3 regions of the Enterobacter sp. SA187 genome follow, and region 3 is predicted to be linked to each of the others. Evidence: predicted binding sites of a transcription regulator. Region 3 holds the regulator's gene; each other region holds the start of a gene.
The links. The regulator Fur, encoded in region 3, represses iron uptake genes when iron is present. The targets are predictions, from matches to a motif close to ATAATAATGAGAACNACTATCAA.

Region 1 (7,605 bases), 340 kb from region 3:
CGTTGGCCTGGAAGTCCCACAGGTCGGTATGGCTGTAGCGATCTTCTTCACCGCTGATTTTGCTCGCCGCCACTTCTTCGATCAGGCCCGCCGCGCCGCCCACCACTTTTGACGGCGGGAACGCCAGTTCGCTGATGCGTTTTTGCAGCTCCAGCACGTCGCTGTTGAGTTGATCGGCGTACAGCTCCATGCCTTTTGTGGAGTTATCGCCAAAGAGCGCTTTTTCCAGACGGTGGAAACCGGTGAATTTCGGATCGGCGGCTTTCTGCTCGTAGTCATCTTCACGGGCATCGATGCTGCCATCCAGATCCGAGAACAGCTCGGCAATAGGTTCGATGCGCTCGTAATGCTGGCGCGTCGGCGCGTACAGGGATTTTGCTTTTTCAATGTCACCGGCTTTGACCGCATCGGTAAAGGCTTTGGTGCCGGCAACCAGACCGTCCATCTCTTTGGTGACATAGGTTTTATAGTCGGTAATCGCCCCGCTCAGGCTGAGCAGCACGTTGCCCTGCGCGGCATCGCCGGTGGCCTTACCTTTAACGATCAGCTTGCCTTTCGGGTTGGTCAGCAGGCCACAGGTCATGTCGTATTCGCCAGGCTGTAAGTTGGCGGTCAGTTTCTGGCTGAAGCCTGGGGCGATATTTTCCCGCTCCTCCACCACCATCACGCCTTTGAGGATCTCCCACTCCAGCGCTTTCTGGCTGTGGTTAAGGATCACAAACTGGGTTTTACCGGCGTTTACCGTGAGTGTCATCGGCTCACACTGTTTATCGTTTACCGTGACTTTGACCTGGGGAACATCCGCAGCCTGCGCAGCAAATGCACAGGACAGCAGCGTGGCGATACCCGCCTGCAACGCTGTACGACGAAAATGAAGTGCCATGACCTTTCCCTTAAATAGTATGTTGTAACTAGTTGAGCAAGTTTAAAATAATTACGGCGCCATGCGCGATGGCTGCGTGCCGGTACGGGGTGGCAGCGCAAACAGCACCAGCGCCGGGATCAGATAGATAAACCATACCGCCACTTCGCTGACGCTCGGCGCTTCCTGATAACCAAAAATCCCTTCCAGCAGCGTACCGAACAGCGTATGGGTGCTGAGCGTGTTGCTCATATCGAACGCCACGTCCTGGAAGTGGTTCCACAGCCCGGCCTCATGAAATGCACGGATCGCCCCTGCCGACAGCCCGGCGGCCACCAGCAAAATAAACAGGCTGGTCCATTTGAAAAACGCCGCCATATTCAGGCGAACGCCGCCCCAGTAGAGTAAAAAACCGAGCACCACTGCCGTTGCCAGGCCTGCCAGCGCGCCGATCGGCGGCCAGATCCCCACATCCTGCTGGAATGCCGCCAGCAGAAAAAACACCGATTCCAGCCCTTCACGCGCGACGGCAAAGAACACCATCATCACCAGCGCCCAGCCGTGACGGTTCCCCTTCTGCAATGCGGCATCCACCGCCTGCTCCAGCTGCACCCTGACGTTACGCGACACTTTACGCATCCAGAACACCATCCAGGTGAGGATCACCACGGCGATCACCGCCACAATTCCTTCAAATAGCTCCTGCTCTTTTTGCGGAAACTCGCCGGTGGTTTCGTTGATGATAATGCCCAGCGCCAGACAGAGCGCGGCGGCGAGAAAGACGCCAATCCACATCACACCAAACCAGCGCGCGCGTTGGGTGCGCTTCAGGTAGCTGGCGATCAGGCTGACAATCAGCGCGGCCTCAAGCCCCTCGCGTAACATAATGAGAAACGGGACAAACATGTGGAAAACCCTTAAACGTTATTGACTGTCAACTGATGCAAAGAAAAGTAAAATTTCAATGATAGTGATTATCATTACGGCAAGAGGAAAGACAAGTAAAATCTGATTTGAATAATCACAGAATGTAAATGCTTTGCAGGGTAAGGATCAGGAAGCAGGAAAGCGTGGAAAGGTAACGAAGTAATAGCCCGGCAGCGCAGCGCTGCCGGGTCCCGGGAGGTCACAAATTACAATTAACGGATGCCCTGCGCGGGTGCGCCAGGTTTAGAGTGGTAATGCGCATCCGCTTCCGCGAAGCGTTGCTGCATTGCAGCGGATGGCGCTTTGCCCAGCAGACTGAACACCACAATACCGATACTGCCGAAAATAAAGCCCGGAATAATTTCATACAGGCCGAACAGTTCGAAGTGCTTCCAGACGATCACCGTCACCGCGCCGATCACCATACCCGCCAGCGCGCCGTTACGGGTCATGCGTGACCACAGTACCGAGAACAGCACCACCGGACCGAAGGCCGCGCCGAAGCCCGCCCAGGCATAGCTCACCAGGCCCAGCACACGGTTTTCCGGATTCGCCGCCAGCGCAATGGCCACCAGCGCGACTACCAGCACCATCACGCGCCCAACCCATACCAGTTCAGTCTGGCTGGCGTTTTTACGCAGAAATGCTTTATACAGATCTTCGGTAATGGCGCTGGAGCACACCAGCAGCTGGCAGCTGAGGGTGGACATCACCGCCGCCAGAATAGCCGACAGCAGAATGCCTGCGATCCACGGGTTAAAGAGGATCTGCGCCAGTTCAATAAATACGCGCTCGGCGTTCTGGTTTACCGCGCTCGCCAGCGACGGGTTGTTATTAAAGTAAGCGATCCCGAAGAAGCCAACGGCAACAGCGCCCGCCAGACAGAAGATCATCCACGCCATGCTGATACGGCGGGCATGAACAATGGTGTGATGGGAATCGGCGGCCATAAAACGCGCCAGAATATGCGGCTGCCCGAAATAGCCCAGACCCCAGCCCATCAGCGAGATGATCGCCACCAGGTTCAGCCCTTTCAGCATATCGACGTTTTCAATGCTTTTTTGTTTGATCACTTCCAGCGAATCGCCAAAACCGCCCACGGAGATAATTACAATCACCGGCGTGAGGATCAGCGCGAAAATCATCAGGCTCGCCTGCACGGTATCAGTCCAGCTTACCGCGAGGAATCCACCGATAAAGGTATAGATGATGGTGGCCGCCGCCCCCGCCCAGAGTGCGGTTTCGTAGCTCATGCCGAAAGTGCTTTCAAACAGACGCGCGCCTGCCACAATGCCTGATGCACAATAGATGGTGAAGAACAGCAGGATCACCAGCGCGGAAATAATACGCAGGACGCGGCTTTTATCTTCAAAACGGCCAGTGAAATAATCCGGCAGCGTCAGGGCATTATTGTTGGCTTCGGTGTGCACGCGCAGACGCCCGGCCACCAGCTTCCAGTTGATCCATGCGCCCAGCGTCAGGCCGATGGCGATCCAGCTTTCGGAGATCCCGGAAATAAAAATCGCCCCGGGCAGCCCCATCAGCAGCCAGCCGCTCATGTCGGACGCCCCTGCGGAAAGTGCAGTCACGAAAGGACCAAGACTACGCCCGCCCAGAATATAATCGTCAAAGTTTTTGGTTGAACGCCAGGCGACAAACCCGATCAGGATCATGCCAAAGATATAAATTAAAAACGTCACCATCATTGGTGTGCTAACTGCCATGAAAAGATCTCCAGATTTATTCGTCGGCAAATAAAATGCTTGCCGCGGGCACCTTCTCCGGAACGTGGAAAAAGCGTCATTGTTTTATGGGGCGACCGTATCCTGCCGGAAGCGTTTCTGAACCACAATCGATTTAACACACCATTCACATCAATTTCATCCCTGTTTTATGCCTTTTTATTGCCAGGTTGCACTCGCTCACGCTTTTAAAGGTTGCACCTTGAAAAAGTGTTAAGCGCCGCATGTTTTAAGGCGTGAGACGGCGACGCAAGGTCGTTAAATAGCATTACCCTTCATTAACAATTAAGCCATTTATTAGCTTGCTGGCGAGGTCACAATTAACATGGTTGCACAAAGTTGCAACATAGTGGATATTTCAGGTTAACCAATACGGTATGACATCAGAATAAAGGGAGTCACGCACATGGGCGCCACCACCATGGGGGTTAAGCTGGACGATGCAACGCGCGAAAGAATTAAAACTGCCGCCTCACGTATCGATCGTACCCCGCACTGGCTGATCAAACAGGCCATTTTTAATTACCTTGAAAAGCTGGAAACCGAGGGTACGCCAGCGGAGTTTGCTGCGCCTTTTAACGCGGAAACTGCGGAAGCGGAAGAGATTAGTGAAGCCACGGAAGAACCGCATCAGCCCTTCCTGGAATTTGCCGGAAACATTCTGCCGCAGTCGGTGACCCGCGCCACCATTACGGCTGCGTATCGCCGCCCGGAAACCGATGCCGTACCTATGCTGCTTGAACAGGCGCGCCTGCCTGAGCCGGTCGCGAGCGCCGCCCATTCGCTGGCTTATCAACTGGCGGAAAAACTGCGTAACCAGAAAACCGCCAGCGGCCGCGCCGGTATGGTGCAAAGCCTGTTGCAGGAGTTTTCCCTTTCTTCCCAGGAAGGCGTGGCGCTGATGTGCCTGGCGGAAGCGCTGCTGCGTATTCCGGATAAAGCCACGCGCGATGCGCTGATCCGCGACAAGATCAGCAACGGTAACTGGCAGTCGCACATTGGCCGCAGCCCGTCGCTGTTCGTCAATGCCGCCACGTGGGGCCTGCTGTTTACCGGACGTCTGGTGTCCACCCATAATGAAGCCAGCCTCTCCCGCTCCCTTAACCGCATCATCGGCAAGAGCGGCGAGCCGCTGATCCGTAAAGGCGTGGACATGGCGATGCGCCTGATGGGTGAACAGTTCGTTACCGGGGAAACCATCTCCGAAGCGCTGGCTAATGCCCGCAAGCTGGAAGATAAAGGCTTCCGCTACTCCTACGATATGCTGGGCGAAGCGGCGCTCACCGCGGCTGACGCCCAGGCCTATATGGTTTCTTACCAGCAGGCGATCCACGCCATTGGCAAGGCCTCTAATGGTCGCGGGATCTATGAAGGGCCGGGGATTTCCATCAAGCTGTCGGCGCTGCATCCGCGCTACAGCCGCGCCCAGTACGATCGCGTGATGGAAGAACTGTACCCGCGTCTCAAGTCGCTCACCCTGCTGGCGCGCCAGTACGATATCGGCATTAACATTGATGCTGAAGAAGCCGACCGCCTGGAGATCTCCCTCGACCTGCTGGAAAAACTCTGCTTCGAGCCGGAGCTGGCGGGCTGGAACGGCATCGGCTTTGTGATCCAGGCGTACATGAAGCGCTGCCCGTTTGTGATTGATTATCTGATTAATCTCGCTGGTCGCAGCCGCCGTCGCCTGATGATCCGTCTGGTGAAGGGCGCGTACTGGGACAGCGAAATCAAGCGCGCGCAGATGGAAGGTCTGGAAGGTTATCCGGTATATACCCGTAAGGTGTACACCGATGTGTCTTACCTCGCCTGCGCGAAGAAACTGCTCGGCGTGCCGAACCTGATCTACCCGCAGTTCGCCACCCATAATGCTCACACGCTGGCGGCGATCTATCAGCTTGCCGGTCAGAACTACTATCCGGGTCAGTATGAGTTCCAGTGCCTGCACGGCATGGGCGAACCGCTGTATGAACAGGTGGTGGGTAAAGTGGCCGACGGCAAACTCAATCGCCCCTGCCGTATTTATGCCCCGGTCGGCACCCATGAAACCCTGCTGGCCTATCTGGTGCGTCGTCTGCTGGAAAACGGCGCGAACACCTCCTTTGTTAACCGCATCGCGGATACCACCCTGCCACTGGATGAGCTGGTAGCCGATCCGGTGAAGGCCGTGGAAAAACTCGCCGCCCAGGAAGGCCAGGTGGGACTGCCGCATCCGAAGATCCCGCTGCCGCGCGAGCTGTACGCCAATGGCCGCGTCAACTCTGCCGGGCTGGATCTGGCGAATGAACACCGCCTGGCGTCCCTCTCCTCTGCCCTGCTTAACAGCGCCCAGCAACAATGGCAGGCGCTGCCGGTGCTGGAGCAGCCCTGTGAGACGGGCGAACTGACGCCGGTCATTAACCCTGCCGAGCCGAAAGATATTGTCGGCTATACCCGCGAAGCCACCGCCGCCGAAGTGGAGCGCGCGCTGGCAAGCGCGGTGGATCAGGCGCCAATCTGGTTCGCCACCCCGCCGCAGGAGCGCGCGGCGATCCTCGAACGCGCCGCCATGCTGATGGAAGGCCAGATGCAGCAGCTGATCGGCATTCTGGTGCGTGAAGCGGGCAAAACCTTCAGCAACGCTATCGCCGAGGTGCGCGAGGCGGTGGACTTCCTGCATTACTATGCGGATCAGGTGCGCCACGATTTTGATAACGAAACCCACCGCCCGCTGGGGCCGGTGGTCTGTATCAGCCCGTGGAACTTCCCGCTGGCGATTTTCACCGGCCAGATCGCCGCCGCGCTGGCGGCAGGCAACTGCGTGCTGGCAAAACCGGCTGAGCAGACGCCGCTGATCGCCGCGGCTGGTGTGGCGATTTTACTGGAAGCGGGCGTGCCGCCGGGTGTGGTGCAACTGCTGCCGGGGCGCGGGGAAACCGTAGGCGCGCAGCTGACCGCCGACAGCCGTGTGCGCGGCGTGATGTTTACCGGCTCCACGGAAGTGGCGTCGCTGCTGCAACGCACCATTGCCACCAGACTGGATCCGCAAGGACGCCCAACGCCGCTGATCGCCGAAACGGGCGGCATGAACGCCATGATCGTCGACTCTTCCGCGCTCACCGAACAGGTGGTGGTGGATGTGCTGGCATCCGCCTTTGACAGCGCCGGTCAGCGCTGCTCTGCGCTGCGCGTGCTCTGCTTACAGGACGACATTGCCGATCATACCCTGACCATGCTGCGCGGCGCAATGGCGGAGTGCCGCATGGGCAATCCGGAGCGTCTCTCCACCGACGTTGGTCCGGTTATCGACGCCGAAGCCAAAGCCAGCATCGAAAATCATATTCAGACCATGCGCGCCAAAGGCCGCAAGGTGTTCCAGGCGGTGTATGACAACCGTGAAGACGCGAAAGAGTGGAACACCGGCACCTTTATTCCGCCGACGCTGATTGAGCTGGAGCGCTTTGACGAACTGACAAAAGAGGTGTTTGGCCCGGTGCTGCACGTGGTGCGTTATCGCCGCGAGACGCTGGACGCGCTGATTGGGCAAATTAACGCTTCCGGGTATGGCCTGACGCTGGGCGTGCATACGCGCATCGACGAAACCATTGCCAAAGTCACCGGCAGCGCGCACGTCGGTAACCTGTACGTGAACCGCAATATGGTTGGCGCGGTGGTGGGTGTGCAGCCGTTCGGCGGCGAAGGCTTGTCCGGAACCGGACCGAAAGCCGGTGGCCCGCTGTATCTGTACCGCCTGCTCTCCAGCCGTCCGGAAACCGCCGTGACCACCACACTCACCCGTCATGATGCCGGGCAGGCCGTGGATACGCAGCTGAAAACCCTGCTCGCGCAGCCGCTGGCGGCATTGCAGAGCTGGGCGAAGGACAACCCGGAGTTGCAGACGCTGTGCGCACAGTTTGCTGAACAGGCGCAGAGTGGTACGCAGCGGGTGCTGCCGGGGCCGACCGGTGAGCGTAATACCTGGACCCTGTTACCGCGTGAGCGCGTGCTGTGCCTCGCCGATAACGAACAGGATGCGCTGACGCAGCTGGCGGCGGTGCTGTCGGTGGGTAGTCAGGTGCTGTGGCCGGAAGATGG
Region 2 (7,605 bases), 1.8 Mb from region 3:
CATGAATGCCAGCCACTTATGTGGCTGGCATTTTTTTTTCCTGTTTATTGGCTGTTTTAATCCCTCTCATCCCTTTACGGCGCGTTTAACAACGGCGCTTAATATAAATAATCAAATTTTTGTATATTATTTTCTTTTGTAATAAATAAACTATTCTTCCAGCTGATGCTTTTATTGTGTGCGTTAACGCTTAGGCGAAAATGATAAATATCGCAAATATCAAATTAAGGAAAACCTTAATATTTATTATTAATATCTTAATTTTAAAGGAAAGGTTAATTGATCCCTTGAGTAAACACTGAAACAATAAAAGTGAGAGTATGAGGTCCTGAATTTTTTATTACTACTTTCACCAAAAAGTATTAAGTATGAGTTTCATGAATATATTAAAGAGGGATTTTACCATGCATTTTAAAAAGCATACCCTGGCGCTATTAATGGCGCTGGCATGTACCCCCTTCGCCGCATCTGCGGGTACACTAACCGCGAACGATCAAACGAATACCATTAGCGGACTTGACGCCAGCCAGATGTTATCTAAGGACAATGGAAATACCTGGCTGGCGTACAGCACCGAGAATCAGAATAACTTCCCGGGTAATGTCGTGGTCATGGTGGCCGTAAAAGACGACAAGGTAATTAATTCTCAGACCTATGATCCATCCCAGTCTTACCCTACAGCAGGCACGGTGGTTCGTTACAATGGTTATTACTGGACCAGCCAGTGGTGGGTAAATCCAGGTGAAATGCCCGGCAGCAATAGCGTATGGCTGCAGGGTAAGGAAGTGAAAATCAATACTCTGGCGACCTTTACCTTCACGCCTTATACCGGCCAGGCAGCCGTGGATTTTCAGAATGAGCAAAAAGGGAAAGTGGCTGCACAACGAAAAGTCTATGGTTACTTCCCGGAGTGGGGCGTGTATGACGCGCATAAGAACTTTACCCCGGATAAAATTGATTATACTGGCATTACGCACCTGAATTATGGCTTTGCGGTGGTTAAGCAGGGCGTTGTAGTGACACATGACACCGAAAAAGGGCCTGGTTTGATGCGCGAGCTGGATCAGCGCACGGAGCTGGCGGGCGTAACCAATATTCTCTCCGTGGGTGGTTGGAACAACTCCGAAGAGGGCCAGTTTGAAGCTGCAACCGCCACTGATGCAGGTATCGAAAAGCTGGCTAACAGCATTGTCTCTTACATGATGACCTGGGGATTTGATGGCGTTGATATCGACTGGGAGTACCCGGATACCGACGCCGAGAAAACCCAGTTCACCAGGCTGATTAAGTCCCTGCGCACTAAACTGGACGCCGAGGGTGTAAAAGAAGATCGCTACTATCAGCTTTCTGCCGCGGTAACGGCAAACCACAATAAGATCCAGTATATCAATCCGGCTGAGACGGTACCGCTGCTTGATTCGGTTAACGTCATGTCTTATGACTTCCATAGCGCATTTGATCCGATCACTGGCCACAACTCACCGTTGTTCGCCAACAGCAAGGATGCCGATCTGGAATTCAACTCAGCATCGGCAATGACCGCCTACAGCACCACCTGGAAAGTGCCTAAATCTAAACTGATGATGGGACTGGCCTGGTATGGACGTGGTTGGGGCAACGTGGAACCCACCGAAATTGTGAAGGGGTTGCCAGGGTTGTTTGCGCCGGGCACGGCTACTATACATGGCCAGTGGGATGACAACGGACAGTACACTGGTACCAACCCATGGTATTACCTGAAAGGTCTGGTGAATAACGGTCAGTATACCCGTTATTGGGATCCTGAATCGCGAGTGCCTTATTTGTACAATAGTGCAACTAAAGAGTTTTTGACTTACGACGATCCGCAGTCAATCCGGGAAAAAGTTGATTACATCAATCAGGAAGGCTACGGCGGCGCTATTGTCTGGGATCTGAGCGGCGATACGCCGGAGCATGAACTGGGCAACATTGTGAAAGAGATCATCACGACGCCTGCGCGTGATCCGGATCTGAAAGGGTTGTTTGTCACCCTGTTTGATAATCAACAGCGTGTCGTTATCAACCTCGATGCGTCTAAGTTGTCTCCTGGTAATGCCTACCGTGTGGAAGTTGACGGGCAGTATCTCTTCTCCACGGAAGGGGCAACAGCTTACTACTCATATCGCTACAACTACGGTAAAGAGGTGTCTTTACGCACAGGTAATGCGGCTTATATCCTGCACCCCGGGGCCAAAATCACTGTTAAACGTACTCAGCCTAACCCAGCCGTCATCGGCGAGCTGATCGTTACCGAAGATATGCTGCAAGGAAATAATCCGGTTGTTAACGACGGCGACGTTAAATCCTTGAAAGTTATCCAGGAAAATAATATTCCCTACGTTCTTGTCGAGTTTGCAAAAGATAAGCTGAAGAGTGCCGACGGCTCATCTTATATTGCGAAAGTTATCGATGATGACAAGAAAAAAGGGAATTACATTTTCAGTTGCGACAATGGTTCCTGTTTTTACAGTTCCGTCAGTGATAAGGGCGACACTATGGTTGTGAAATCAGATGAGCGGGATATCTCCGTAGGCGAAACTGTGGTGGTTGAGCGTACCTCCCCGAATCCGGCGACCATTGCAAAAATTGTCGTTACTGCCGATATGCTGAAATAACAGCTTGTATAAAATGTTATGCCGCCTGCTTGCAGGCGGCTTTTTTACGTTGTGCCCTGTTCCATACCACCCTCTTTTCTGGCATTGAAATCATAACCATTCTCATTTACAATCTGGGTAGATTTTGAACGGGAGTGCATATGTACATTTGTCTGTGTAATGGCGTGAGCGATAAAAAGATCCGTCAGGCGGTACGCCAGTTTAGTCCTCAGTCATTTCAGCAATTGAGGAAGTTCATACCGGTTGGCAATCAGTGCGGGAAGTGCGTACGTGCGGCGCGTGAAATCATGGAAGATGAGCTGATGAAGCAACCTGAGTTTAAAGAAATCGCCTGAGTTCCTGTCACTACTGCGAAGCTGCCTGTTGCAAATTACCGTCTGCAGACAGCGTCGTGCTATGTCCCTCTGTTTAGCCTTTCTCTTATCCCCTGCAATCGTATTACCGTTCTAATAAGAAATAACTTATTTGGACATTACATTTAGTAAATTAAAAATTCTTTTTGTTGCTTAATTTATATAATTTCCCATTTCGTTAATATTTCATCCGAAAAATAAATTATATGTCATTTCTTGCTGAATAATGCTTTTTATTGTTTTTAAGAATAAATTCCGGGCTAATTTCCTATTTGCTGGTATTGCAGGCCTATTTTGTAGGCCCGTTGCTTCGGGAGTGCTATAACGTTGCTGATAGTGAAAAGTGTAACTGCTGGCACTACTTCATTGCGTCTGACTCTGTATATCACTATCACTGTTTTCAATGAATCGACAGAACGGACAACAATATTAAAGGAACTTATTATGCACCTTAATAAAATTATGGGCGCACTGTTGCTTGCAACAGTGGGTTTCCCATTTGCAGCATCGGCTGCAACATTAATCGCTAACGATCAGACTAATACCATCACAGGCCTGGATGCCAGTCAGATGCTTTCGAAAGACAACGGCGCCACCTGGATTGCTTACCAGAATGAAAATCAAGATAACTTTCCGGGCAATGTGACCGTTACCGTCGCGGTAAAAGACGATAAGGTCATTGAGACGCCAATATACGATCCGAGCCAGTCTTACCCGACGACCGGAACAGTTGTTCGCTATGACAACCACTACTGGACCAGTAAGTGGTGGGTAAATCCTGGTGAATATCCGGGTGTTGACAGCGTCTGGGAGAGAGGTACTGAGATAAATATCCAAACGCTGGGTATATTCGACTTTACGCCTTATACCGGTCAGGCGGCGATTGATTTCCAAAACGAACAGAAAGCGAAAGTTGCCGGACAACGTAAAATTTACGGCTATTTCCCGGAATGGGGTGTCTATGACGCGCACCGTAATTTTACGCCGGACAAAATTGATTACAGTAAGATCACCCACCTGAATTACGGCTTTGGTATTGTGAAAAATGGTGAAGTCATCACCCATGATACTGAGCAAGGTCCCGGTCTGATGAGAGATCTGGATAAGCGTACCGAAGCCGCAGGCGTCACCAATATTATTTCTGTCGGGGGCTGGAATAACTCGCTGGAAGGAGAATTTGAAACCGCGACCGCCACGGATGCTGGTGTCGAGAAGCTGGCTAATAGCATTGTCAATTATATGCTGACCTGGGGCTTTGACGGGGTGGATGTTGACTGGGAATATCCGGATACCGAAGCGGATAAAAGCCAGTTTACTAAACTGATTAAGTCGTTGCGCAGCAAACTCGACGATCAGGGCATTAAAGATGATAAATATTATCAGCTTTCCGCAGCTGTTACCGCCAGCCACAGTAAGATGCAGTATATCAATCTGGCGGAAAACACGGCGCTGCTCGATTCTGTCAACGTTATGGCCTATGACTTCCACGGCTCATTCGATCCGATCACCGGTCATAACGCGCCGCTTCATGCCAACAGCAAAGATGAAGATCAGAAATTCAATACCGCGTCTGCAATGACGGAATATGCCACTACCTGGCAAGTGCCAAAGAATAAACTGATGATGGGTATCCCCTGGTATGGACGCGGCTGGGGCAACGTGGAGCCGACCGAAATAGTGAAAGGCCTGCCGGGTCTGTTTGCACCGGGTACCGCGACTGTTCATGGCGCGTGGGATGATGATGGTCAGTTTACGGGTACTAACCCCTGGTATCGCCTGAAAGAGATGTTAGCCAGCGGCGATTATACGCGTTACTGGGATCCGGAAGCGATGGTGCCTTATCTGTATAGCAGCAAAACCAAAGAGTTTTTTACCTATGACGATCCTCAGTCGGTGCGCGAGAAAGTTAATTACATTAAGCAGCAGCAATTTGGTGGCGCTATCGTCTGGGATCTGAGCGGCGATACTGAAACGCACGAGCTGGGCAACATTGTCGCCGATGTCATTAAGGAGGACGTCGCTCCGAACATTACTCATTTTCAGTTGGGCCGGGTTATTCCAAACAGTGCAGATGCAGGGTTCAAATGGACAATGAGCCGCGATTTTTATGAAAATAAAAAACTGCGATTCACGATGCCGACCCCGACCGATCACAGTAACTATGTCGCTATCATTAACGTGAAAGGGAGTAAGAATTACTGTGAGAGTGAGAATAAACCCGATAGCGATACGGTTGTTTTCTGCCTGAATACAGGGGTATTCACTGAGCCAGGAGTAGTGGCAAAACTCGTTGATGATAATGACCCGAGCAATGTTTACGCCTCTCTGGAGGTGACTCAGGAACAACTGAATACAGCGGAGAGCAGCGATATCGTTGATACCTACATTAAAAATATCAACGGCAAACTGGAATATAGTGTGATCGCTGACATAAGCCTCGTCCATAGTCGGCAATATCTCAACATGTATATCGATCATAAAGATCAAACTGGTAAGGTGACGGGATCGACTTTCGTAGGATCGTTTTACAAAATGGATCAAGTCAATACGGGGACCTCGGCGGCCATGCTAGGGGACTTGCGCAATAATCGATACTTAAGCGCTACCAGTGAGAATCCAAAAGCGGGCGATGAATATGTCTTTGCGCTTGCAGATGGCTCTCAACCCGATTCTGCCCGCCTGAAGGTGCTGACAAGCATGACGGTCACACCTCAGATGCTGCAAAAATAAGAGTATAAGTCTTAACAACCAGAGCCTGCTTAACCGCAGGCTCAGCCGTTTGCATAGCGCAATTTTTCGACGTTCTACTACGCTTGTAGGTAGTGGAAGCGGAGGAACGATAAAATGAAAGGTGATGTTAAGATAATAAATTATCTCAATAAATTATTGGGAAACGAGCTTGTCGCAATCAACCAGTATTTCTTACATGCACGCATGTTTAAAAACTGGGGCCTCAAACGTCTTAATGACGTCGAATACCATGAATCCATTGATGAAATGAAACACGCCGATAAATATATTGAGCGTATTTTGTTCCTTGAAGGGATCCCCAATCTCCAGGACCTGGGCAAACTCAACATTGGTGAAGATGTTGAAGAGATGCTGCGTTCCGATCTTGCGCTTGAATTAGATGGGGCGAAGGATCTGCGCGAAGCCATTGCCTGGGCGGACAGCGTTCATGACTATGTCAGCCGTGACATGATGATTGAAATTCTGGCCGATGAAGAAGGGCATATCGACTGGCTGGAAACGGAACTGGATCTCATCCAGAAAATGGGCATTCAGAATTACCTGCAGGCCCAGATCCGCGAAGAGTAAGCATTATCCACAGAGCGGCGACAGTTCGCCGCTCTGCTTCAGTATATTTCCCACCCCAACAACTGTGCGCTGAAAATAACCCATCCCGCCAGCCCCAGCCAGGGACCGAAGGCGATTTGTGGAACCTGCGTACCCCGCGTCAGGCGCAGCGCCATCCAGCAGACAATCCCCATCAGTGACGCGCCCAGCAGCACCGTCGGTAACGCCTGCCAGCCACTCCAGGCTCCCAGCGCCCCCAGCAATTTCGCATCCCCAAGTCCCAGCCCTTCTTTACCGGTTATCAGCCGGTATATCCACCACACCAGCCACAGCGAAAGGTAGCCTGCCACCGCGCCGAACAGCCCATCCGTTAAGGTGTTCTGCTGATACAGCGCATGATAAAGCATACCGAGCCAGATCAACGGCTGCGTCAGCCGGTCCGGCAGCAAGTACGTGCGGGCATCGATTTGCGCCAGCGCCAGTACAAACCAGAACAGCAGCATCACGGCAAAGGCATCGGCATGGTCCGGGAACAGCGCGGCAATCAGCGCGAAAGCGACGCCGCAGGTCAGTTCGGTCAGAGGATAGCGAGCGGAGATGGGCTGCCGGCAGTCCCGGCAGCGGCCATGCAGCAACAGCCAGCCGAGCAGCGGAATGTTATCCACGTACCTTATGCGGTGCTGACAATGCGGGCAGTGCGAGGGCGGCCAGGCGATATGCCAGTTTGCCGGGCAGTCGTTCTCCATCATCAGCGGCAGACGGTAAACCACCACATTCATAACGCTGCCGGTAAGTAACCCTACCAGCGCCAGCATTGCGACGTACGTTTCGTTAATCATGCGTGCCTGCCTGAGCGAATTCGAGTGTTGCAATGGTGATGCTGTCCGGCGCGCTGCCTGCGCTGAACGCTAATCGAGATACCTGCAAACCCCGGTTTTGCATCTCATCCAGCCAGCTGAAAAATGCGCTGCTGCTGGCAGCGGAAAGCGCGACGGTAAAACGACCGGGCGTGGCTGGCGTCACCACCACGTTCAGACCCGCCTGCGCCGCGCTGTGCTGTATCAGCGTCGGGACGTCACCGGTCAGCAGCTGGCTGCCCACCAGTCCGCTGCGCTGTGCGGCCTCGCTCACCCACTGGATCTCGCTTTTCAGCCGGGCGTATTCCTGCTGTTGTTGCAGGATGGCTTTGTTCAGCGGCTGTAGTACGCCGTACCAGAACGCCAGCAGCAGGCTGAACAGCGCGAGCAGCATCAGGCTGCGTTTTTCGCCAGCGCTTCTTGATTGCCAGAAAGAATTCATTTGCGCTCCTTTAAGCTGAT
Region 3 (7,605 bases):
ACGACAATACCGCGCCTGATGTATTCACCCCCGTGCGGTGCAGTCGAAATAATTTAATTTTGTCATTTTGCGGCGACAGCTCTTCTTTAATCGACAGACGGGAAGTGGCAAGCGGCGCAGAATTCTGCCCCCCGGGATAAATCAGCCAGATAAGCCCGCAGCCAAGCAGCAGCAACAGCGCCGCCAGGGCGATCAGGCGGGGTTTATTGCGCGGCGCAGGCGCGCTGGCGGGCGGGGCATCCGTCACGTCGGCAACCGGTTCAGGATTGGGCTGAGTCAGGGGCTGGGGCGCAGGGAGCGGCTCATCCGGTAACAGGACGATAAAGTCTTTGTTCAGCAGATAGCCTTTTTTCGGGATGGTTTTGATGATCTCCTGTACCCGGCCATCGTCCCCCAGCGCCACCCGCAGAGCATAGACAGCGGTCAGCAGGCTGTTATTTCCGACGACGCGGTTTTTCCATACCTCGCTCATCAGAAAATCACGCGACACCACCTCCCCGGCATGATTAACCAGCGTTTCGAGCATAATAAAATGGAATTCGCCGAGGCGGCGGATCTCCCCCGTTTCCCGGTGTACCAGACCGTTTAACGACGGTTCAACTTTCCAGTTATTAACAATGATCTGCATAGTAATCTGTTAATAAATTGGTGAGTAATAATTTATTTTTCACAACGTAAGATTCCACTTAGCCGCAGGGAGGGTAAATGTATCGGATGATTATCACCCCATCAATCTAAGAATAGTCTTAACTCATAAATTAATAATTAATTAATTTCTAAGCTAACGGATTGATAAAGCTTGCCGTCAGCGCCTGGGGGTATTAACGTCGCTGGTAATTGTAGACGATCGGCCCGCAAAGGCCGTCGCGACTGGCAAGTTTGATTAATGTAATGAGGTCATCATGTTTAAAGCCATTCAGATCGATAAAGCGGAAGGACAGTATTCGGCATCCCTGGTGGAGCTGGACGAGCAGGCGTTGCCGGACGGGGACGTCACCGTCGCGGTGGAATACTCCTCCATTAACTATAAAGATGCGCTGGCTATTACCGGTCGCGGCCCGATTGTGCGCCAGTTCCCTATGGTGCCGGGTATTGATTTCGCCGGTACCGTAATCGCCAGCGACAGCGCGGCGTTTGCCGTGGGCGACCGCGTGCTGCTGACCGGCTGGGGCGTGGGCGAGCGTCACTGGGGCGGACTGGCAGGCAAGGCGCGGGTCAAAAGCGAATGGCTGACGAAAATGCCGTCCGGCGCGGATGCAAAACAGGTGATGGCTATCGGTACGGCGGGCTTTACCGCCATGCTGTGCGTGCAGGCGGTACTGGATCACGGCGTGAAGCCGGAAGACGGCCCGGTGCTGGTGACCGGCGCGGGCGGCGGCGTGGGCAGCTGCGCGGTGATCATTCTGTCTGCCATGGGCTATCAGGTGGTGGCGTCGACCGGGCGTCCGCAGGAAGCCGGATGGATGCGCGAACAGCTGGGGGCCAGCGACATTATTAACCGTGATGAGCTGAGCGCGCCGGGTAAACCCCTGCAGAAAGAGCGCTGGGCGGCGGCGATTGATACCGTCGGCAGCCATACGCTGAGCAACGTCTGCGCCAGCGTCCGTTATGACGGCATAGTCGCGGCGTGCGGCATGGCGCAGGGCATGGATCTCCCGGCGACAGTGGCGCCTTTCATCCTGCGCGGCGTCACGCTGCGCGGTATCGACAGCGTGATGGTGAGCAGCGAAAAACGTCCGGCGATCTGGGAGAAAGCCTGTCAGTATTTAACGCCTGCGGCGCTGGAAAAACTGAGCGCTACTTATCCGCTGAGCGATGCCATTGACGTGGCGGAAAAACTGCTGAACGGGCAGATCCGTGGCCGTGCGGTGATTGAGATTTAATTCTGGCGGGGTTGCCGGGTGGCGCTGACGCTTACCCGGCCTACAATATAACGTAGGCCCGGCAAGCTTGCGCCGCCGGGCAATTTGCAGCAACGTTATTTGCGAATATCGTGCGCGGTGTCGTTTTCGCGGCAATCGCCTTCGGCGCAGTGGCCGTAGAGGTAAAGGCTGTGGTTGGTCAGGCGGATCCCGTGCTGAGCGGCGATTTCACGCTGACGTAATTCAATGGAGTCATCGCTGAACTCAATAACCTTGCCGCAGTCGAGGCAGATCAGGTGATCGTGGTGATGCTGCTGCGTCAGTTCAAAAACAGATTTACCGCCTTCGAAATTATGACGGGTCACAATACCGGCGTCATCGAACTGGTTAAGTACACGGTAGACCGTCGCCAGGCCAATCTCTTCGCCCATGTCGATCAGTCGTTTGTATAAATCTTCCGCACTGACATGGTGGTTGTCAGGTCCCTGGAGTACCTCAAGGATCTTTAACCGAGGAAGCGTGACTTTCAGGCCAGCCTTCTTTAGTGCGGTGTTATTGTCAGTCATGCGGAATCTGTCCTGTAGCTAAACGATTCACTTCCAAATGGAAGTTAATGAGAATGACGTTGAGTTAATGCGTCTCATTATAGAACTGCCATGTCTAAATGAAAACTGCAAGTCCTCAAGCAAAGTATGCGTATAAAACGTGGTGTCACTAACAAACCCGTAAGCAATCACGTTCAATCAGGGGATATTGTACAGGTATGCGTGCGAAAGTTAAAAAATTGTAGCAATTATTTTGATTGGTTATATCTATTAATGCGGCGCAGCCAACAGGTTACGCCGCACAAAAATCAGGCGTTGATGATCTCATCTAAATGAAGTTCTTCAGAAATCTGCTTCACCCATTTTTCCACGCGCTCAGCGGTCAGTTCCGGCTGGCGGTCTTCATCAATGGCCAGACCGACGAAGTGGTCGTCGTCCGCCAGACCTTTGGAGGCTTCGAAATGGTAGCCCGCGGTCGGCCAGTGACCGACGATAGTCGCGCCGCGCGGCTCGATGATGTCGCGGATGGTGCCCAGCGCATCGCAGAAATATTCCGCGTAGTCTTCCTGGTCGCCACAGCCGAACAGGGCGACTAATTTGCCGTTGAAATCGACCTCTTCCAGCGTCGGGAAGAAATCGTCCCAGTCGCACTGCGCTTCACCATAGTACCAGGTCGGGATGCCCAGCAGCAGAATATCGTAACCTTCGAGATCTTCTTTGCTGCTTTTGGCGATGTCATGCACGTCCGCAACATCTTTACCAAGCTGCTTTTGGATCATTTTCGCGATATTTTCGGTATTACCCGTGTCGCTGCCGAAAAAAATGCCTGTGATTGCCATGAGTAAAATAACCTCTTGAAACTTAATGATATGGTGGTGGCGCAATGCCCACGGATAAGGGCAATCATAGCAGAACAGAGAAGGACGCGGAAACTGCAAACGCCTCAGACTGCACTCTGTGCTACATGAAAGTGATATTTAGCGGGATTTTCAGACTATCCCCTGGCCGCGCAGCAGCGCGAGCTGAGCCATTAAAAGCTCCTCAATCAGTTCGCTACGGCTGATGTCACGATCCTCGGCCAGTTCATTTAAGGCTTCGACGGCGTCCGCGTTTAGTTTTAGCTCGACGCGTTTGAGGCCACGAACCTTATCGCGTTTCAGCTGATTCCGCTTATTAATGCGCAACTGTTCGTCACGCGAATGCGGATTCGTTTTCGGTCGTCCTGGGCGACGATCATTCGCGAACAGATCGAGTGTCGTGCGGTCCGTTTGTTCTTTAGCCATGATTTTGAGTGACGTCGGGGGAAAAACAAGCTGCCTGGTGGAGGCCCTGCGCAATTAGCGCGCCATCATACATCAGGGAGAGGGGCACGCCAACGACCGGGCGCGTCGCGGCGCTCGGTCGCCGGGTTTTTAATCAACTGGCATTATCAGCAAGATAGCGACGGATCGCCCGCAGTACGGCATCGGGTTTTTCCGCATGCACCCAGTGCCCGGCACCGGCGACCACATGCGCCCGCGCCTGCGGGAATTGCGCCAGCAGCGCATCACGGTACGCATCGGTCACGTAAGGGGAGTTGCCGCCGCGAATAAACAGGGCCGGTTTATCGAAGGCGGGGACGGTTTTCCAGCCGATGATGTTCTCATACTGATCCCAGAGTACCGGCACGTTAAAGCGCCACCCGCCGTCGGCCCAGGATTTAAGCAGAAACTGGATCACGCCTTCTTCGTCCAGATGCTCGCGCATCACGGCGGCGGCCTGCTGGCGGGTGCTCACCCCGGCATCGGTAACGGCATTGATGGCGGTAAAAATCTCGTCGTGGCGGCGCACCGGATAAGCGACCGGCGCCATATCAATCGCCACCAGCCTGTCGATGCGTTCGGGGGCCAGCGCGGTCAGCGCCATCACCGCTTTACCGCCCATGGAGTGACCAATAAAGGTGGCTTTTTCGATCCCTGATTCGTCAAGGGTATCCAGCAGATCCTGCGCCATCGCCGGGTAGGTCATTTCAGGCGAACGCGGGGAAAGACCGTGGTTGCGCATATCCACCTGTACCACATCGTGGTCGTTAATCAGGTCGCGGGCTAAGATCCCGAGGTTGTCCAGGCTGCCAAACAGACCGTGAACAAGGACGATGGGAGAATTGTTGTGCGATTGTTGTGCAGTTTGCGCGCGGGTATTCAATTTCATGGCAAAGTTCTTTTTTTCGCTCTCTCAGGTTAGGGTATCATGTTGACCATTCTGCCGCCCGGCTGCAAGGGATCATCTTTATCTGACTTTTGCGTCAGAAAAGCCTGGCCGCTATCCGCTGTTGAGATTTGCCCCTATAATCTCAATGACTTGTATTCAGAAAAGTGACCTCACTGGATTAAGATGAAAACGATCGAAGTTGATGATGAACTCTACACCTACATTGCCAGCCACACGAAACACATTGGCGAGAGTGCATCCGACATTTTAAGGCGCATGCTGAAGTTTTCTGCCGCCGCGCAGTCTGCGGCCCCTGTGACCAAAGCCGCGCCGGCTGCCGCTGTCAGCCCTGCCCCTGATGTCGTATCCAACCCGGTAAAAGATAAAGTCCGCGCCATGCGTGAACTGCTGCTGTCTGACGAATATGCCGATCAGAAGCGCGCGGTTAATCGTTTTATGCTGGTGCTGTCTACACTGTATTCACTGGATGCAAAAGGTTTCGCCGACGCCACCGAGTCATTACATGGCCGTACGCGCGTCTACTTTGCCGCAGATGCGAAAACACTGCTGCAAAGCGGAAACCAGACCAAACCCAAAGAAGTGCCAGGCACACCTTACTGGGTGATCACCAACACTAATACGGGCCGTAAATGCGGCATGATCGAACACATCATGCAGTCGATGCAGTTCCCGGCGGAATTGATCGAAAAGGTTTGCGGCACAATTTAATCCTTGCATAAGAAGGACCAGGCAATGGCTAACCACCCCCGTGCAGGACAACCTGCACAGCAGAGCGATCTGATTAACGTCGCCCAACTTACCTCTCAGTACTATGTGCTGAAACCGGAAGTGGGTCATGCAGAACATGCGGTCAAATTCGGCACATCAGGCCACCGTGGCAGCGCTGCCCGTCACAGCTTTAACGAGCCGCACATTCTGGCTATCGCCCAGGCGATTGCGGAAAACCGCGCGAAAAACGGCATTACCGGTCCCTGCTATGTGGGTAAAGATACCCACGCGCTGTCAGAGCCTGCGTTTAACTCCGTGCTGGAAGTGCTGGCAGCCAACGGCGTGGACGTGGTGGTGCAGGAAAATAACGGCTATACGCCGACGCCTGCCGTATCCAATGCGATCCTGGAGCATAACAAAAAGGGTGGCGCTCAGGCCGACGGCATCGTCATCACCCCGTCGCACAACCCGCCGGAAGATGGCGGCATCAAATACAATCCGCCTAACGGTGGCCCGGCCGATACCAACGTCACCAAAGTGGTGGAAGATCGCGCCAACCAGCTGCTGGCCGATGGCCTGAAAGACGTGAAGCGCCTGTCGCTGGATGCCGCGATGGCGTCCGGTCATATTAAAGAACAGGATCTGGTGCAGCCGTTTATCGAAGGGCTGGCGGAGATCGTGGATATGGCGGCGATCCAGAAAGCGGGCCTGACGCTGGGCGTCGATCCGCTGGGCGGCTCCGGTATCGAATACTGGAAACGCATCGCCAGCCACTACAATCTGAACCTGACCATCGTGAACGATCAGGTCGATCAGACCTTCCGCTTTATGCACCTTGATAAAGACGGCGCGATCCGTATGGACTGCTCCTCTGAGTGCGCGATGGCGGGCTTGCTGGCCCTGCGCGATAAGTTCGATCTGGCGTTTGCCAATGACCCGGACTATGACCGTCACGGTATCGTCACGCCAGCCGGCCTGATGAATCCGAACCACTATCTGGCGGTCGCCATCAACTATCTGTTCCAGCACCGTCCGCAGTGGGGCCAGGATGTCGCAGTGGGTAAAACCCTGGTGTCCTCGGCGATGATCGACCGCGTGGTGAACGCGCTGGGCCGTAAGCTGGTGGAAGTGCCGGTGGGCTTTAAGTGGTTCGTGGATGGTCTGTACGACGGCAGCTTCGGCTTCGGCGGCGAAGAGAGCGCGGGCGCGTCCTTCCTGCGTTTCGACGGCACCCCGTGGTCCACCGATAAAGACGGCATCATCATGTGCCTGCTGGCGGCGGAAATCACCGCGGTAACGGGTAAAAACCCGCAGCAGCATTATGACGAGCTGGCCGCGCGCTTTGGTGCGCCGAGCTACAACCGTTTACAGGCGTCTGCCTCTTCAGCGCAAAAAGCGGCGCTGTCGAAGCTGTCGCCGGAAATGGTCAGCGCCGACACCCTGGCAGGCGATCCGATCACCGCACGTCTGACGGCGGCGCCGGGTAACGGCGCGTCCATCGGCGGGCTGAAAGTGATGACCGAAAACGGCTGGTTTGCGGCGCGTCCGTCCGGTACGGAAGATGCGTACAAGATTTACTGCGAAAGCTTCCTCGGTGAAGAGCACCGTAAGCTGATCGAGAAAGAAGCGGTAGAGATTGTCAGCGAAGTTCTGAAAAACGCGTGATCCTGTTGCCGGGTGGCGCTGCGCTTACCCGGCCTACATGGCTGAAAAACGCGTGATCTTGTTGCCGGGTGGCGGCTTCGCCTTACCCGGCCTACATGACCTGTAGGCCCGGCAAGCCTGCGCCGCCGGGCGAAAAACACCAAAGCCTCCCTTTACCGGGAGGCTTTTTTTCAGCCGTGCTTATCTTTGAGCTCAAAGCGCGGCGACACCAGCCCGTACAGCGTCCAGCCCATGAAGGTCACGATCGCGCCATACAGCATGGCTTCCGGCCCGGAGGAGTAGAGCGCATAGAAGCTGTAGAGCGCGCCCATCAGCGCCACCACGTTAGCCGCCTTCGCTTTACGCGGTTCCACCTTCGCGACCTTCTGAATGATCACCAGCGCCGCCATCGATAGAATATACGGAATGATGTTGGTCACCACCGCCAGATTCACCAGCACGTTGAACTGTTTGTTCAGCGACGGGCTGATGGTCATCAGCGACAGTCCACTCTGAATAATGACAATGGTCAGCATTCCTTTTACCGGCGCATCCGCTTTACTCACCTTCGAGAAGATTTTCGGGAAGTAGCCTTCATCAGCGGAAGATTTGAACACCTGCGCGATAGTGAACTG

Region 1: the regulator Fur is predicted to act here: its motif matches at 1,827-1,849, upstream of efeU (iron uptake transporter permease EfeU).
Region 2: the regulator Fur is predicted to act here: its motif matches at 2,720-2,742, upstream of bfd (bacterioferritin-associated ferredoxin).

What each region holds. Positions count from the first base shown of each region.
Region 1 is NZ_CP019113.1:2,861,663-2,869,267, reverse strand. It holds gene efeO (iron uptake system protein EfeO) at 1-883, opposite strand, end outside; gene efeU (iron uptake transporter permease EfeU) at 935-1,768, opposite strand; gene putP (sodium/proline symporter PutP) at 2,002-3,513, opposite strand; gene putA (trifunctional transcriptional regulator/proline dehydrogenase/L-glutamate gamma-semialdehyde dehydrogenase) at 3,938-7,605, shown strand, end outside.
Region 2 is NZ_CP019113.1:725,500-733,104, reverse strand. It holds gene BMF08_RS03695 (glycosyl hydrolase family 18 protein) at 405-2,636, shown strand; gene bfd (bacterioferritin-associated ferredoxin) at 2,777-2,971, shown strand; gene BMF08_RS03680 (glycoside hydrolase family 18 protein) at 3,434-5,719, shown strand; gene bfr (bacterioferritin) at 5,834-6,307, shown strand; gene BMF08_RS03670 (prepilin peptidase) at 6,346-7,125, opposite strand; gene gspM (type II secretion system protein GspM) at 7,118-7,585, opposite strand; gene gspL (type II secretion system protein GspL) at 7,582-7,605, opposite strand, start outside.
Region 3 is NZ_CP019113.1:2,519,423-2,527,027, forward strand. It holds gene BMF08_RS12050 (winged helix-turn-helix domain-containing protein) at 1-628, opposite strand, end outside; gene acuI (acrylyl-CoA reductase (NADPH)) at 903-1,883, shown strand; gene fur (ferric iron uptake transcriptional regulator) at 1,979-2,428, opposite strand; gene fldA (flavodoxin FldA) at 2,716-3,246, opposite strand; gene ybfE (LexA regulated protein) at 3,397-3,690, opposite strand; gene ybfF (esterase) at 3,824-4,597, opposite strand; gene seqA (replication initiation negative regulator SeqA) at 4,781-5,326, shown strand; gene pgm (phosphoglucomutase (alpha-D-glucose-1,6-bisphosphate-dependent)) at 5,351-6,991, shown strand; gene potE (putrescine-ornithine antiporter) at 7,162-7,605, opposite strand, start outside.